Linked DNA regions of Pigmentiphaga aceris. The protein of the gene in region 1 interacts with the protein of each later gene in a pairwise test. Links are inferred from orthologs where the notes say so. Each region holds a gene or a part of one and is shown on either strand. Other genes may lie near its edges.

The links.
Region 2: the proteins of FXN63_RS17015 (region 1) and FXN63_RS06190 interact in binary tests that used the Escherichia coli proteins (3 or more experiments, as listed by UniProt). The link is inferred for Pigmentiphaga aceris from one-to-one orthologs.

Annotation. Positions count from the first base shown.
Region 1 is NZ_CP043046.1:3,920,305-3,928,246, forward strand. What follows is about bases 3,239-6,098. They hold FXN63_RS17015 (glutamate-5-semialdehyde dehydrogenase), read left to right. Parts: upstream 3,239-3,965; coding sequence 3,966-5,231; downstream 5,232-6,098. Other genes in these bases: holA (DNA polymerase III subunit delta), read left to right, coding at 3,239-3,829; FXN63_RS17020 (CopD family protein), read left to right, coding at 5,347-5,769. In the rest of the region: leuS (leucine--tRNA ligase), read left to right, coding at 1-2,216; FXN63_RS17005 (LPS-assembly lipoprotein LptE), read left to right, coding at 2,234-2,737; more of holA, read left to right, coding at 2,741-3,238; FXN63_RS27100 (THUMP domain-containing class I SAM-dependent RNA methyltransferase), read left to right, coding at 6,480-7,838. UniProt on the Escherichia coli protein: Catalyzes the NADPH-dependent reduction of L-glutamate 5-phosphate into L-glutamate 5-semialdehyde and phosphate. The product spontaneously undergoes cyclization to form 1-pyrroline-5-carboxylate.
Region 2 is NZ_CP043046.1:1,467,009-1,475,036, reverse strand. Bases 14-2,959 are described here. They hold FXN63_RS06190 (sulfate/molybdate ABC transporter ATP-binding protein), read right to left. Parts: upstream 2,043-2,959; coding sequence 984-2,042; downstream 14-983. Other genes in these bases: cysW (sulfate ABC transporter permease subunit CysW), read right to left, coding at 2,072-2,959; FXN63_RS06195 (phosphoadenylyl-sulfate reductase), read right to left, coding at 163-987. In the rest of the region: more of cysW, read right to left, coding at 2,960-3,013; sulfate ABC transporter permease subunit CysT, read right to left, coding at 3,075-3,968; FXN63_RS06175 (sulfate ABC transporter substrate-binding protein), read right to left, coding at 3,969-5,000; FXN63_RS06170 (CysB family HTH-type transcriptional regulator), read left to right, coding at 5,237-6,223; FXN63_RS06165 (MetQ/NlpA family ABC transporter substrate-binding protein), read left to right, coding at 6,278-7,087; FXN63_RS06160 (enoyl-CoA hydratase), read right to left, coding at 7,204-8,001; FXN63_RS06155 (CaiB/BaiF CoA transferase family protein), read right to left, coding at 8,013-8,028. UniProt on the Escherichia coli protein: Part of the ABC transporter complex CysAWTP involved in sulfate/thiosulfate import. Responsible for energy coupling to the transport system.

The DNA.
Region 1 (7,942 bases):
TGGAAAAGGGCATCGCGTACAAGAAGACCCAGGTCGTCAACTGGGACCCGATCGACCAGACCGTGCTGGCCAACGAACAGGTCATCGACGGCCGTGGCTGGCGCTCTGGTGCCGTGGTGGAAAAGCGCGAAATCCCGGGCTACTACCTGGCCATCACGCAATACGCTGACGAACTGCTGGACAACGTGTCCGACCCGGCTGCCCCCGGTTACCTGCATGGCTGGCCCGAGCGTGTGCGCCTGATGCAGGAACACTGGATCGGCAAGAGCCAGGGCGTGCGCTTCGCCTTCCCGCATGACATCAAGGACGCCGACGGCAAACTGGTGCAAGACGGCAAGATGTACGTCTTCACCACCCGTGCCGACACCATCATGGGCGTGACCTTCTGCGCCGTGGCCCCCGAGCACCCCATTGCAACGCTGGCCGCCGCGACGAACCCGACGCTGGCCGCGTTCATCGAGGACTGCGCACAAGGCGGTACCTCGGAGGCCGAAATGGCCACGAAGGAAAAGGAAGGCGTGCCGACCGGCTTCTTCGTGACCCACCCGCTGACCGGCGCGCAAGTGCCGGTGTGGGTCGGCAACTACGTGCTGATGGGTTATGGCGACGGCGCTGTCATGGGCGTCCCCGCCCACGACGAGCGCGACTTCGCCTTCGCCCGCAAATACAGCCTGGAGATCAAGCAGGTCGTGGCCGTCGAAGGCCAGCAATACAGCGACCAGGCTTGGCAAGAGTGGTACGGCGACAAGCAGCGCGGCGTCTTGGTGAACTCGGGTGAGTACACCGGCCTGGGTTATGCAGCCGCCGTCGACGCAATTGCCGCCGCCATCACGGTCAAGGAATTGGGCGAGAAAAAGACCACCTGGCGTCTGCGCGACTGGGGCGTGAGCCGCCAGCGCTACTGGGGCACGCCGATCCCGATCATCCACTGCGCCGATTGCGGCGACGTGCCGGTGCCCGAGAAAGACCTGCCGGTGATCCTGCCGGAACACCTGATCCCCGATGGCAGTGGCAACCCGCTGAACAAGGACGACGCGTTCCTGAACGTGGCGTGCCCGCACTGTGGCAAGCCGGCCAAGCGCGAAACCGACACGATGGATACCTTCGTGGACTCGGCCTGGTATTACATGCGCTATACCTGCCCGGACAGCGCCAACGCGATGGTCGATGCACGCAACGATTACTGGTCGCCGATGGACCAGTACATCGGTGGCATCGAACACGCCGTGCTTCACCTGCTGTATGCGCGCTTCTGGACCAAGGCCATGCGCGACATTGGCCTGATCAAGTACGACGAGCCGTTCACCAAGCTGTTCACGCAGGGTATGCTGCTCAATGAGTCGTATTTCCGCGAAGAGCCGAATGGCAAGAAGCGCTGGTTCTACCCCAGCGAAGTGGAAGTCACCCACGACGAGCGCGGTGCCCCGGTCAGCGCAGTTGCGCGCGCCGACGGCCAGCCGGTGCAGATGGGCGGCATCGAAAAGATGTCGAAGTCCAAGAACAACGTGGTGGAACCGGGCGACATCATCAGCCGCTTCGGTGCCGACACGGCACGCCTGTTCACCATGTTCGCAGGTCCCCCGGACCAAAGCGCGGCATGGTCCGACACCGGTGCCGAAGGCACGGCACGTTATCTGCGTCGCGTCTGGACCTTTGCCCATCGCCAAGCCGATGTCGTGCGTGAAGCGGGTGACGATTTCACCGGCATCAGCCCGGCCGGTGCACGCCTGCGCCGTGACATCCACTTGCTGCTGCGCACGGTCGGCCATGACTACGACCGCCTGCAATACAACACCGTGGTGTCTGGCACCATGAAGCTGCTGAATGCACTGGACGACGCCACGCTGACCGATTCGCCGGCCGACCGTGCTGCCCTGCGCGAAGGTACCGGCATTCTGTTGCGTGCGCTGTACCCGGGCGCACCGCACATCACCCACGCGCTGTGGCAGGAGCTTGGCTTCGGCACGCGCATCGGTGATCTGATCGATGCACCGTGGCCGCAGGTCGACGAAGCCGCGCTGGTGCAGGACGAGATCGAGCTGGTGTTGCAGGTCAACGGCAAGATGCGTGGTTCGGTCACCGTGCCCGCAGCGGCCGACAAGGACGCCATCGAAGCCGCCGCCCGCGCACACGAGGCGGTCGAGAAATTCCTCGAAGGTCGTCCGCCCAAGCGCGTTATTGTGGTGGCCGGCAAACTTGTCAACGTGGTGGGATGATGGTCAAACGGTTTGAGATGGATCCGGCACGACGCACGGTGTTGCGCACCGCGCTGGCGCTCGGCATGACCGCAGCGCTGGCCGGTTGCGGCTTCGCGCTGCGCGGCCAGGCCACCCTGCCCTACAAGACGATTTACCTGGGTTTCTCGGGTAACAACGAACTTGGCGCAAACCTGCGACGCAACATCCGCTACACCTCCAGCACCGAAGTGGTTGATCGGCCGCAGGACGCAGAAGCGCTGTTCCAGATGATGAGCGAAGAGCGTCAGAAGATCATTCTGACGCTCGACGGTCAGGGTCGGGTACGCGACTACGAGCTGATCTACCGCGTGGTCTTCCGCGTGCATGACGGCAAGGGTCGCGAATTCATGCCGCCGACCGAAATCAGTCTGCGCCGTGAAATCTCGTTCAACGACAGCGCACTGATGGCCAAGGAATCGGAAGAACGCCTGATCTACCGCGAGATGCAGGCTGACCTGGTGCAGCAGATCATGCGTCGCATGGAAGCGCAGGGCCGCTGATTCATGGGTGTGTCATTACGCGCGGAGCAATTGGCTGCCCGGCTCAAACCGGGCGAGCCTTTGTCGTCGCTCTACACCGTTACCGGCGACGAAGCCCTGCTTGTCATCGAAGCCATGGATGCGCTGCGGGCGGCTGCGCGCGCGGCCGGCCACCTTGAACGTGAGGTGGTAGTCGCCGATGCGCGTACCGACTGGACCACGGTCCTGGCCGGTACGCAGTCGATGTCGCTGTTCGGTGAACGGCGCATTCTTGAGCTGAAGCTGCCGGGTGGCAAACCCGGCAAATCAGGCGGCGATGTCATTGCGCGTCTGGCGGCCGATTGCGGCACCAAACCGCCGGGCACCGCCGACTGCATCACGCTGGTGATGCTGCCGCGCATCGACAAGACCGGTCGCGCAACACCGTGGTTCACCGCACTGGCCGCGCATGGCGTGGTGGTGGAAGTACCCACCATTGATCGCAATGCGCTGCCGGACTGGATCGGCCTTCGTCTGGCAGCCCAGCAACAACGCGCCCGTGGCCCGGTATTGCAATGGATGGCCGAACGGGTCGAGGGCAATCTGCTGGCCGCGCATCAGGAAATCCAGAAGCTGGGTTTGCTGTATCCGGAAGGCGATCTGAGCCTGGAACAGGTGCAGGATGCCGTCGCCAACGTGGCCCGCTACGACGTGTTCACCTTGCGTGACGCAATGCTTGCGGGTGATGCCACGCGCGTGGTGCGCACGCTTGACGGCTTGCGCGCTGAAGGTGAAGCACTGCCGCTGGTGCTGTGGGCAGTTGGCGAGGAAATTCGCCTGCTGGCCCGCCTGGCCGAAGCGCGTGCACAAGGCCAGAACCTGAGCGCATTGATGCGCAGCCTGCGTTTCTTCGGACCGCGTGAGCGCCTGGCCGAACAGGTGCTTGACCGGGTGGCTCCAAACGCCTGGCCTGCCGCGGTTCGACATGCCCACGAAGTCGACAAGATGATCAAGGGTTTGTCGGTGCCCGGGCGCTTGGCAGACCCGTGGCACGAAATCACCCGACTTGCCCTGCGACTGGCCGCACGCCCGTCGCGCCAGACACCACGCCGACCTCCGCGCCCTGCAGCCTGACCGGCAGTTTTCCCAAAGCGCTTACACTCGGTAAGCGCCCGGCTCGGCCGCTTGATTTGCCGGCTTACTTGCCACCTCAATTGCCGCCACCCGCCGCCCTTTCCAACAGCAGACCCAGACACGTCCGCCGACGACCATGAAATCTCTCGACATCTCCGAATACATGACGCAGCTCGGTACGCGAGCACGCGCAGCATCGCGCGCCATCGCCCGAGCTGACGACACTGCCAAGTCAGGTGCCCTGCGCGCCATCGCACGTGGCCTGCAAGCCAATCGCGATGCCTTGATTGCCGCCAATGCAATCGACCTGGCGCGAGCCCGCGACAACGGCCTGGAACCCGCGATGCTGGATCGTCTTAAGCTGGACGACAAAGCCCTGTCGCGCATGATCGAAGGCCTGACCCAGATCGCCGGCATGCCGGACCCGATCGGTGAAATCACCGAGGTCAAGATTCGCCCCAATGGCATGCGTGTCGGCCGGATGCGTGTTCCGCTGGGTGTTATCGGCATCATCTACGAATCGCGTCCCAACGTGACCATCGACGCGGCGGCGCTTTGCCTGAAGTCGGGCAACGCGACGATTCTGCGCGGTGGCTCGGAAGCCATCGAGTCGAATGTGGCGCTGGGCGCTGTGATTCGGGCGGGATTGGAAGAAGCCGGCTTGCCGAGCGACGCAATTCAAGTGATCGAAACCACCGACCGTGCGGCCGTCGGTGCCTTGGTCACCGCCACGGAATACGTGGATGTGATCGTGCCGCGCGGCGGCAAACGCTTGATTGCGCGCCTGACCGAAGAAGCACGTGTACCGCTGATCAAGCACCTGGACGGCAACTGTCATGTCTACGTGGACAGCGCCGCAGACCTGGCACAGGCCCACACGATTGCGCTGAATGCCAAGACATATCGCTTCGGCATTTGCGGCGCGATGGAAACGCTGCTGGTGCATCAGTCGGTAGTCACCGATTTCCTGCCCAAGCTGGCTGCGGAACTGCGCGCCCGCGAGGTGGAATTGCGCGGCTGTGAACGCACCCGTGCCCTGTTGCCCGATGCTGCTGTCGCCACGCAGGAAGACTGGTTTACCGAATACGCCGCGCCCGTGCTGGCGATCAAGGTGGTCGACAGCCTGGACGAGGCCATCGACCATATCGAGTATTACGGCTCGCACCACACCGATTCGATCGTTACCGACAGCGTCACGCACGCCCGTCGCTTCCAGCGCGAAGTCGATTCCGCTTCAGTGTTGGTGAATCTGCCGACCTGCTTTGCCGACGGCTTTGAATACGGCCTGGGTGCGGAAATCGGCATTTCGACCAACAAGCTGCACGCGCGTGGCCCGGTTGGCCTGGAAGGCTTGACCACCCTGAAATGGGTGCTCGACGGTGAAGGCCAGCAACGCGGCTGACCTTCAAACCGGCGCAAGGCTGCATGACAACAGACTTGCGTCAACGGCACGACACGCTTGATCCCCTGACCAGGCGTGGTTCTTTTTCTTATCTATATTTCTACAGGATGGCCGGATGCTCTGGGTAAAGGCTTTGCACATCGTTTTCGTCGCGTCGTGGTTTGCAGGACTGTTCTATTTGCCACGAATCTTCGTCAACCTCGCGCAGGACAATGACCCGGCGGTCACCACCCGATTGCTGCGCATGGCACGAAAGCTGTACCGTTTCATGAGCATTCTTGCTTTGCCTGCGCTGATTCTGGGCCTATGGCTGTTCCTGGGTTACGGCATCGGCAAAGGCCCGGGCAACGGTTGGCTGCACGCCAAGCTGGGCGTGGTCGTACTGATTATTGGCTACCACCACGCCTGTGGTGTGTTGCTGCGCAAGTTTGAAGCGGGCCGCAATGCGCGCTCGCATGTGTTTTATCGATGGTTCAACGAAGTCCCGGTCTTGTTGCTGCTTGCAGCGGTAGTCCTGGCTGTCGTCAAACCCTTCTGAACTCCAGGCAGGTTACTACTTTGTCCGACGATTCCGTCAAGAAAACCCTCACGTTGAAGCCCCAGGCCCCCGCCCAGCGCGGAGCCCGGCGCGACGACCCGCCCAGCGCACGCAGCGGTTCCCGTGCGCGCCGTGTCGCGCAATCCGACATCGAGAGCAGCAAGGCCAAAGCCAAGGCCCGAAGCGGTGGCCCGCGCCCCGCGTCTGGCGATGCGGCTGACCGTCCGCCGCGCGATGCCGGCGATCGGCCACGCGGCGACCGACCCAGCTATGGCGACAGACCGGCAGGTGCACGTCCGGCCCGACCGGCAGGTGATCGCCCCGAGCGCGGAGCCCGTCCGGAAGGCGGCTTCCGCCCGGATCGTGGCCCGCGTCCGTCGTTCACCCCGCGTGATGGACAACGCGACGAGCGCGAAGCTCGACCGGCACCGGCAGCGTCGCAATACGAAGACCCGACCGACTCGCCCTACGCGCGCCCGCGCAGCCAGCCGCCCCGTGCGGAAGGTGGCCGTGGCGACGCACCGCACCGGGATGGCCAGCGCAGTGGGGGGGCTCGTGGTGAATCGTCCCGTGGTGACTCATCTCGCGGTGATTTTTCCCGTGGTGACGCGCCTCGTGGCGAATACGCACGCGGCGATCGTCCGCGCGGCGACAGCGCACGTGGCGACGCACCGCGTACCGATCGCCCCCGCACCGACCGTCCGCGCGACATGGCACTGCGCAGCGCGGCGCGCGCCGCCGCGATTGCAGCCGCCGCCGAATCGGCAGCCAGCGGCAAGCCGCTGGCCCAGGTAACCGGAGCCGCTACGCCCGCCCCGGCAGCACGAAGCGCTGGCGCAGCCGATCACCGTCCGCCCCGTCGCCCCTACGACAAACCAGCAGGCAGCCCGACGCGCACCACTATTGACGGTCACACGTCCGGTGCCGAAATCTTCCAGGTCTTCGCCCCCTGCCCGCAAGGCCTGGACGAAGCCCTGGCCGGCGAACTGCGCGATCTGGGCTTTGCCGACGCCCGCGCTGGCCGCGCCGGTGCGCATTTCAGCACCGACTGGAACGGCGTCTTGCGCGCCAACCTGCATTCGCGCCTGGCCACGCGCATCCTGGCACAAGTCGCCCAGGAAACCGTGGCCACCGAAGAAGAGCTGTACGCCCTGGCACGCGCTACCCCCTGGGAACGCTGGTTCGGTGCCGAACAAACGCTGCGCGTCGATACCTCGGCCGTGCGCAGCCCCATGCAAAGCCTGCAGTTCTGCAACCTGCGCGCCAAGGACGGCATCTGCGATCGCCTGCGCGAACGCGAAGGCGAACGCCCCAGTATCGACACCGTGCGTCCCGACGCGCGTGTGCACGTCTTCCTGTCGGAATCGACCGCCACGCTGTATCTGGACACCTCGGGCGAATCGCTGTTCAAGCGAGGCTGGCGTCTGGACAAGGGCGAAGCACCCCTGCGTGAAAACTTGGCCGCCGGCATGTTGGCGCTGGCAGGCTGGGACGCTGCCACCCCCTTGCTCGACCCGTTCTGCGGCAGTGGCACGCTGGTGATCGAAGCGGCCCTGAAAGCCCTGCGCGTTCCGCCCGGCATTTCTCGTCCGTTTGCTTTCGAACGTCTGCGCGGTCACCAGGAACGTCGCTGGTACGACCTGAAGGAAGACGCCCGCGCCAAGATCCTGAAGGAAATCCCCGCCACCCTGGCAGGAGCCGACCTCGATCCCCGCGCCATCGACGCAGCACGCATGAACGCAGACCGCGCCGGCCTGACCGAAGAAGCCGTGTACTTCGAAGTCGCAGACGCCCGCGATACCTGCCCGCTTGACGAACGTCCCGGTGCCATCATCACCAATCCGCCTTACGGCGAACGCCTGGAACTGGCCGAGAACGCCACGCTGTGGCCGGAATGGGCCAGCACACTCAAGCGTGAGTTCAATGGCTGGAAGATGCACATGATCACCAACGACCTGGATCTGCCGAAGAAGCTTCGGCTCAATCCGTCGCGTCGTACCCCGCTGTACAACGGTGCGCTGGAGTGCCGCCTGTTCAGCTTCGACCTGGTGTCTGGAGGCTTCCGCTAAGCCAACCAGAATCCTGTTGCTGTAGTGCAATAAAACAGGTCGCTTCTTGCGGGCCATGATGAGCAAGGGTTATCCTAGGGTTATTACCTAGTCGTTAACCCGGA
Region 2 (8,028 bases), 2.5 Mb from region 1 along the record:
TACCGCCCTGTGGGCAAGGCGGTACGTCTGGGCTGATCCGTGGGGCGTTCATGCAGGGTGTCAATGGAGCGTGAAAATCGGGCTTGAAGGTTCAGCGTGAAAATCAGGGTCGAACACGTTCTGAATATGCGTTTTCGGAACCGCGTTTTCAGAACAACGCTTTCAGGACAGCACTTTCACTGGAATGGCCGACAGGTTTCCGGCGTGCAATCCGCATTCTTTCGAGTCCGACGATTCCCACCACCAGCGACCGGCGCGCAGGTCTTCACCTGGCCGGATCGCACGCGTACAGGGCTCGCAGCCAATCGACGGATAACCGCGATCGTGCAAGGCGTTGTAGGGAATGTTCAAGGCGCGGATGGCAGCCCAGATATCGTCGAAGGTCCAGGCCGCCAGCGGGTTGAATTTTTCCAATCCGAACACGCTGTCGAATTCCTGTTCCGGCAGGCTGCCGCGCGTGACGGCTTGTTCGCGCCGCTGCCCGGTGATCCAGGCCGGGCGACCCGCCAGGGCACCGCGCAAGGGAATGACCTTGCGAATCTCGCAACAGGCTTTGCGCAGCGGCACGCTTTCGTAGAAAGCATGGGCCCCGTGTTCCTTCACATATCCAGCAACGGCTTCTGCATCGGGGTAGACGACAGTCAAGCCACGCTGGTAGCGCGCTTGCACCGCATCGACCACGGCCAGGGTTTCCGGGTTCAGGCGACCGGTGTCGAGCGTGAACACCTCGATGTCCAGGTTCTCGGAAAAGATCGCATGGGTCAGGACCATGTCCTCGGCGGCCAGCGACGAGGCAAGCCCTACCCCGGGATAGCGCGCAGCGATATCACGCAAGCTGTGCACCAGTGTTTCCCAGCGGCTCTGCCAGGGGGTGGTATCGCCAGACGGCCTTGTTTCCGCTGCGCCGATCCCCGTATCCGTGCTGCTCGTGGATGCACTCTTGCTGCCGGACGCAGACCACTGCGTCGTCAAACCCTGTTCGCTCATGTCAAAAATACCTGTGCAGATCGCGGACGGACCACCAGGGTTTCGCCTTCCTTGAAGTCCAGCGCCTGGAAGGCTGCGACGGGAATTTCAGCTTCGATTGGAATGTCGTGACCGGCGCGATCCAGTTCCAGATAGGCGCTCGGGCCGGCCAGATACACCCGCGACAGTTTCACCACAATGCCCGCATCGCCAGGGCGATAACGTTCCACATCGAGTTCGTGCGGGCGCACATAGGCAACCGCTTTGGCGTTGCTGGCATCGGGGTGCGCGGGCACCGGCAAGGTGTAGTCATCGATGCGCAGACCACCGCGATCGGCGACACCATTGAATTGGTTCACATCGCCCAAAAAGCCGTACACGAACGGCGTGGCAGGTGACTGCCAGACTTCGCGCGGGGTACCGACCTGCTCGATATTGCCGGCATTCATTAACACCACGCGGTCGGCCACTTCCAGCGCTTCTTCCTGGTCGTGCGTGACAAACACACTGGCCACATGCAGGTCGTCGTGCAGGCGACGCAACCAGCGACGCAGTTCCTTGCGCACCTTGGCATCGAGCGCACCGAAAGGCTCGTCGAGCAGCAACACGCGCGGCTCCACGGCCAGTGCACGGGCCAGCGCAATACGCTGACGCTGGCCGCCGGACAACTGCGACGGATAACGATCAGCCAGCCAGTCGAGCTGCACCAGGTTCAGCAGGCTGTGCACCTTTTCCTGAATCTGCGCTTCCGAGGGACGCAGCTTGCGCGGGCGCACCCGCAGGCCGAATGCCACGTTTTCGAAAACCGTCATGTGGCGGAACAGTGCGTAATGCTGGAACACAAACCCCACCTGGCGCTGGCGCACATGCACATCGGTGCTGTCTTCGCCCGCAAAAAGAATGCTGCCGGTATCTGGCGTTTCCAGACCGGCAATGATGCGCAGCAAGGTGGTCTTGCCGCAGCCCGACGGGCCGAGCAAGGCCACCAGCTCACCGGTTTCGATGTGCAGATTGACGTTGTTCAGGGCCGTGAAGCTGCCGAATTGCTTATGGACGTTCTTGACTTCGATGCTCATGTTTTTCCTTCATGCGTCCAGGGCTGCGCTCAGGCGCTTGCAACCGAAGCGGGCGTGGCGCGCGCCGGGCTGCTGGTTCGTGCCAAGGGTTGCTCGGGCGGCAGATCGACGGCCAGCGCACGCTCGTGACGCCATTCGACCACCGACTTCACCACCAGGGTCAGCAGCGCCAACAAGGCCAGCAGCGATGCCACCGCAAAACCGGCTTGCAACTGATATTCGTTGTACAGGATCTCGACTTGCAGCGGGATGGTGTTGGTCAGGCCGCGGATATGGCCGGACACCACCGACACTGCACCGAACTCACCCATGGCGCGTGCGTTGCACAGGATGATGCCGTAGAGCAGGCCCCATTTGATGTTCGGCAGGGTCACGTGCCAGAAGGTCTGCCAGCCACTTGCGCCAAGCACGATCGCGGCCTGTTCTTCGTCGCTACCCTGCGCCTGCATCAACGGAATCAGCTCGCGGGCGACCAGTGGAAGTGTAACGAAGGCAGTCGCCAATACGATGCCGGGGACGGCGAAAATGATCTTCAGGTTGTGCTCAATCAGCCAAGGCCCCAACCAGCCCTGTGCGCCAAACACCAGCACGAACGCCAAGCCCGCCACGATGGGCGACACCGAGAACGGCAGGTCGATCAAGGTCGTGAGCACCGACTTGCCACGAAACTCGAACTTTGCAATCGCCCAGGCCGTTGCCACGCCGAACACCACGTTCAGGGGCACGGCAATGGCTGCGGTCAGCAAGGTGAGCTTGATTGCCGACCAGGCATCCGGGTCGACCAGGGCAGCCAGGTACGCGCCAAAGCCCTTGCGCATGGCCTCGGTAAATACCGCCACCAAGGGTAAGACCAGGAACAGCAACAGGAAGGCCAGGGCCACGCCGATAAGCGTGATGCGTACCCAGGCGGGCTCTTCGGTACTTTGCTCGATACGGCGCGACGAACTTGTCGCGATGCCGGGTTTGCTCATGAGGCAGCCCTTGTACAGGATCGGTCGATGCGTATTTGCATGGTGAGCTTCAGGACAGGCTTCATGTCGGCGCACTCGTCAGACGGCGCTGCCAGGCCTGCAAGGCATTGATGGCCAGCAGCATCAGGAAGGACACGACCAGCAGCACCACGGCCACGGCGGACGCACCGGCGTAGTCGAATTGTTCGAGCTTGATCAGAATGATCAGCGGCGTGATCTCGGAGATCATCGGCATGTTGCCGGCGATGAATACCACCGATCCGTATTCGCCCACCGCGCGTGCAAATGCCATGGCGAATCCGGTCAGCAATGCCGGCGCAATGGCCGGGAACAACACGCGGCGGAAGGTCTGCCAGCGGCTGGCCCCCAGGCTGGCCGCAGCTTCTTCCAGTTCTTTTTCGACGTCTTGCAACACCGGTTGCACCGTGCGCACCACGAACGGCAGGCCGATGAAAGTCAGCGCCACCACGATGCCAGCCGGGGCGTAGGCCAGCTTGATGCCAAGCGGCTCAAGAAACTGGCCGACCCAGCCATTGCCAGCCAGCAGCGCCGTCAAGGCAATCCCGGCGACTGCCGTGGGCAGTGCGAACGGCAGATCGACCAGCGCGTCGACAATGCGTTTGCCCGGGAACTTGTAGCGCACCAGCACCCAGGCCACCAGCAGCCCGAACACCAGATTGATCAAGGCTGCGATCAGGGACGCACCGAAAGTGATGCGATACGTGGCCATCACCCGGGGCGCGCTGACTGCCGTCACGAAGGCGTCCCAGCTCATGCCTGCCGCCTTGAAGAACAAGGTCGACAAGGGAATCAGGACCAGCAGGCCCAGATAGAACAGCGAGTAGCCCAGCGTGAGATGGAAACCCGGCAGCACCCGCTTGCGTTTGCGGCGCGGGGCAACCGACGCCGTGTCACCAGCGCCGTCCTGCGGTTGAAGGATGCTGCCGTGTGCCATTTATTTCTTCACGTAGATCTGGTCGAAGGAACCGCCGTCAGCGAAGTGCACCTTGTCGGCATTGGGCCAGTTGCCGAATGCTGCGTCGAGCGTGAACAGTTCGATCTTCGGGAACTGGCTGGCGTACTTGGCCTTCACCTTTTCGTCGGTGGGGCGGTAGTAGTTCTTGGCGATCAGTTCCTGTGCCTGTTCGGTGTACAGGAACTTCAGATAGGCCTCGGCCGCAGCACGGGTGCCCTTGCGTTCGACGTTCTTGTCGACCACGGCCACGGTGGGCTCGGTCAGGATGCTGAGCGACGGATAGACGATTTCGAACTTGTCAGCGCCGAATTCAGCCAGCGTCAGATACGCCTCATTTTCCCAGGCCAGCAGCACATCGCCCACGCCGCGTTGCGAGAAGGTGATGGTCGATCCGCGCGCGCCGGAATCCAGCACGGGCACGTTGGCGAATACCTTGGTGATGTAGTCCTTGGCACCAGCCTCACCCCCGAACTTGCGCTTGCCGTATTCCCAGGCGGCCAGGTAGTTCCAGCGTGCGCCAGCCGAGGTCTTGGGATTCGGCGTGATGACCTGAACGCCCGTCTTGGTCAGGTCGTCCCAATCCTTGACGCCCTTGGGGTTGCCTTTCTTGACCACGAACACGATAGTCGAGGTGTATGGGGCCGAATTCAGCGGCAGGCGCTTTTGCCAACCTTCGTTGATCAGCTTCCCGTGGGTGACCAGGGCTTCGACATCGGGAGCCAGACCCAAGGTCACCACATCGGCGTCCACGCCGTCGATCACGGTGCGGGCTTGCTTGCCCGAGCCGCCATGCGATTGGCGGATGGTGATGTCGCCACCGGTGGTTTCTTTCCAGTGCTTGGCGAACAGCGGGTTGTACTGGGAATAGAGCTCACGCGTCGGATCGTAGGAAACGTTCAGCAAGTCGATCTTCTGCTGCGCAGCGGCGGGCAGATGGATACCAGCCAGTCCGGCGGCTGCAAGTGCAGTGGCCAGACCAAGCTTGATGAAATGACGTTTGGCAGTGCGCATTGAACTTCCCCTGGGTGGTGGGCAATTGATGGGAAGCATGGTGCCAGCCGTCTGCCGCTGCGCGAACGACATATTCGGTAGTTGCTAATGCGCTTGCCACATAAGCTTGCTCGATTTTTCGCGCGCGCCCGTACGAGAAGTGCTTCATGCCTTCCCGCACCAAGCTAATGCCGAATCGTTCTTTCGACTGACAGGCGAGCCACGGCAAGATGGCCTGCTTCTGTCAGGACATATCTGTGAATTTCCAGCAACTCCGTTCGGTACGCGAAGCCTTGCGCCGCGACTTCAATCTGACCGAGGTCGCCCATGCGCTCGACGCGTCTCAACCCGGCGTCAGCCGTCAGATCCGTGAACTGGAAGATGAACTGGGCGTGGCGATTTTCGAACGCGCCGGCAAGCGGCTGACCGGGTTGACCGAACCCGGTCGGGAAATCGTCAAGGTGGTCGAACGCCTGTTGATCGAGCAGGAAAATCTCAAGCGCGCCGCGCTGGAATTCACCTCGCACGATGTCGGCCGCCTGACGGTGGCCACCACCCACAGCCAGGCGCGTTATGCACTGCTGCCCGTGATCCAGGCGTTTCGCCAACGCTTTCCCGGTGTGCATTTAAGCCTGCAACAAGGCGCGCCCGAATACATTGCCTCGCGCGTAGCCACCGGTCAGGCCGATGTGGGCATTGCCAGCGAAGGGCTGTCGCACGACGAGCGCCTGTGTACCTTCCCGGGCTATCGATGGAACCACGTGATCGTGGTGCCCCACGGACACCCCTTGCTTGGCGTGGATCACCCTACCCTGCATGAACTCGGGCGTTATCCGCTGATCACCTATGACCTTGGGTTGACCGGGCGATCAAGCATCGACGAGGCCTTTGCACGGGCAGGTCTTGCACCCGACATCGTGCTGACGGCGATGGATGCCGACGTCATCAAGACCTATGTCGCAGCCGGCCTGGGCGTGGGCATCATTGCCTCGGTGGCCTACAAGACCGAGGAAGACCGCCAGTTGCAGTCGATTTCGTCCACCCATCTTTTCAAAGCCAACATGACGCGCGTGGCCGTGCGGCGCGGGGCCTATCTGCGCGACTTCACCGTCGCGTTCATCGAGATGTTCGCGCCCCATCTGAACCGGCGCATCGTGACCGAATCCGACATCACGCCGGGTGCATTGCCATCGGAACCCCTGGTACCGAACATATACATATCCGAAAACAGTCTTTCGGAATGAAGGCATGGCGGCCCATCATATCGGCCCCCTATCAGTACCGGTTTTACACGCCCCATGAATCGCCGATTTGCCCTGAAAGCCCTGTCCGCCCTGATCGTCGCCGCTGGCCTGCACGCACCGGTCTTTGCGCAGAACGCAGCCGACAAGACCGTCATCAAGGTCGGCCAGACCAGTGGCCCGCACGCCAAGATCATGGAAGTGGTCAAGGGCATTGCGGCCCGTGACGGCCTGACCATCGAAGTGATCGAATTCGGCGACTACATCCAGCCGAATGCGGCGCTCGACGCCGGCGACCTGGACGCTAACAACTACCAGACCAAGCCCTTCATGGACGCGCAGATCAAGGCGCGCGGCTACAAGATCGTCAGCGTCGGCAACACCGTGCTGTTCCCGATGGGCTACTACTCGAAGAAGTACAAGAACATCCAGGACTTGCCGGAAGGCGCACGCGTGGGTATTCAGAACGACCCGGCCAATTCGGGCCGTTCACTGCAACTGCTGGAGAAGTCCGGTCTGATCAAGCTGAAGGCCGGTGTGGGCACTACTGCCACGCCTGCCGACATCATCGAGAATCCGAAGAAGCTGCGTTTCCACCAGTTGGACTCCGCACAGCTGCCGCGCTCGCTGGATGACCTGGACATGGCCGCGATCAACACCTCGTTTGCGATCAAGGCTGGCTTGGTGCCCGCACGCGATGCCATCGTGATCGAAGGTATCGACAGCCCGCACACCAACCTGCTGGTGGTGCGCGAAGCCGACAAGGACAAGCCCTGGGTGAAGAAGCTGTTGAAGGCGTATCAGTCGGAAGAAATCCGCAAATTCATCGAGACGGAGTTCAAGGGTTCGGGTATTCCGACCTTCTGATCGGTTGCGGCCGCGAGAAGCGGTCGCGGGTGCGACAGACGCATTGCAGATGTAAAAAGGGCGTGCCGTGAGGTACGCCCTTCGTTTTATCAGCCCCTAGCGTTAAAACCCCACCGTTAACGACCTTCGAACTTCGGCGTGCGCTTTTCCATGAACGCGCGCCGGCCTTCCTTGTAGTCCTCGCTGTCGAAGCAAGCTTTCACCGCATCGGCCACGACTTGTTCGTCGCGCACATCCGGGTCTTTCTGCGCCTCGCGAATAGCAAGCTTGGCCGCCAGAATCGGCAAGGGTGCGTTGACCGCAATGTTCGCGATGATGCCCTCGATGGCGGTATCGAATTCATCGTCAGCAAACACCTTGTGCGCAAAGCCGATGCGCTCGGCTTCGTCGCCATCGAACATGCGTGCGGTGTAGAACAGCTCTGCGGTGCGCGCGGCCCCCAGCACATCCACAAAACGCTTGGTGCCTTCCAGCCCATAACCCACGCCCAGGCGGGCCGCAGGCATGCGGAAACGTGAGGAACGCGTGGCATAACGCAGGTCGCAGCCACCCGCCAAACCCAGGCCGCCGCCTACGCAGACACCTCGAATCGCAGCGATCACGGGGCGTGAGCAGGCAAGCATGGCGTCACGTGCGCGATCACCCTCCGCTTCGTAGGCCAAGACCTGCGCCTCGGAGTTGCGCTGCGTCTCGAACTCCGAAATATCGGCACCCGACACAAAGGCATTGTCTCCATCGCCTGCCAGCACCACCACACGCACGCTGGCGTCTTCTGCGATGGTGTCGAAGGCATTGGCCAGTTGCGTCCACATCGCCATCGTCATCGCGTTCAGGCGCGTGGGATTGGACAAGGTGATGCGTGCAATGTTGTCTTGAATCTGCAAACGTACTTCAGGCACACGTACTTCAGGCATTCAGCACTCCCTCAGGTCACACCGGCC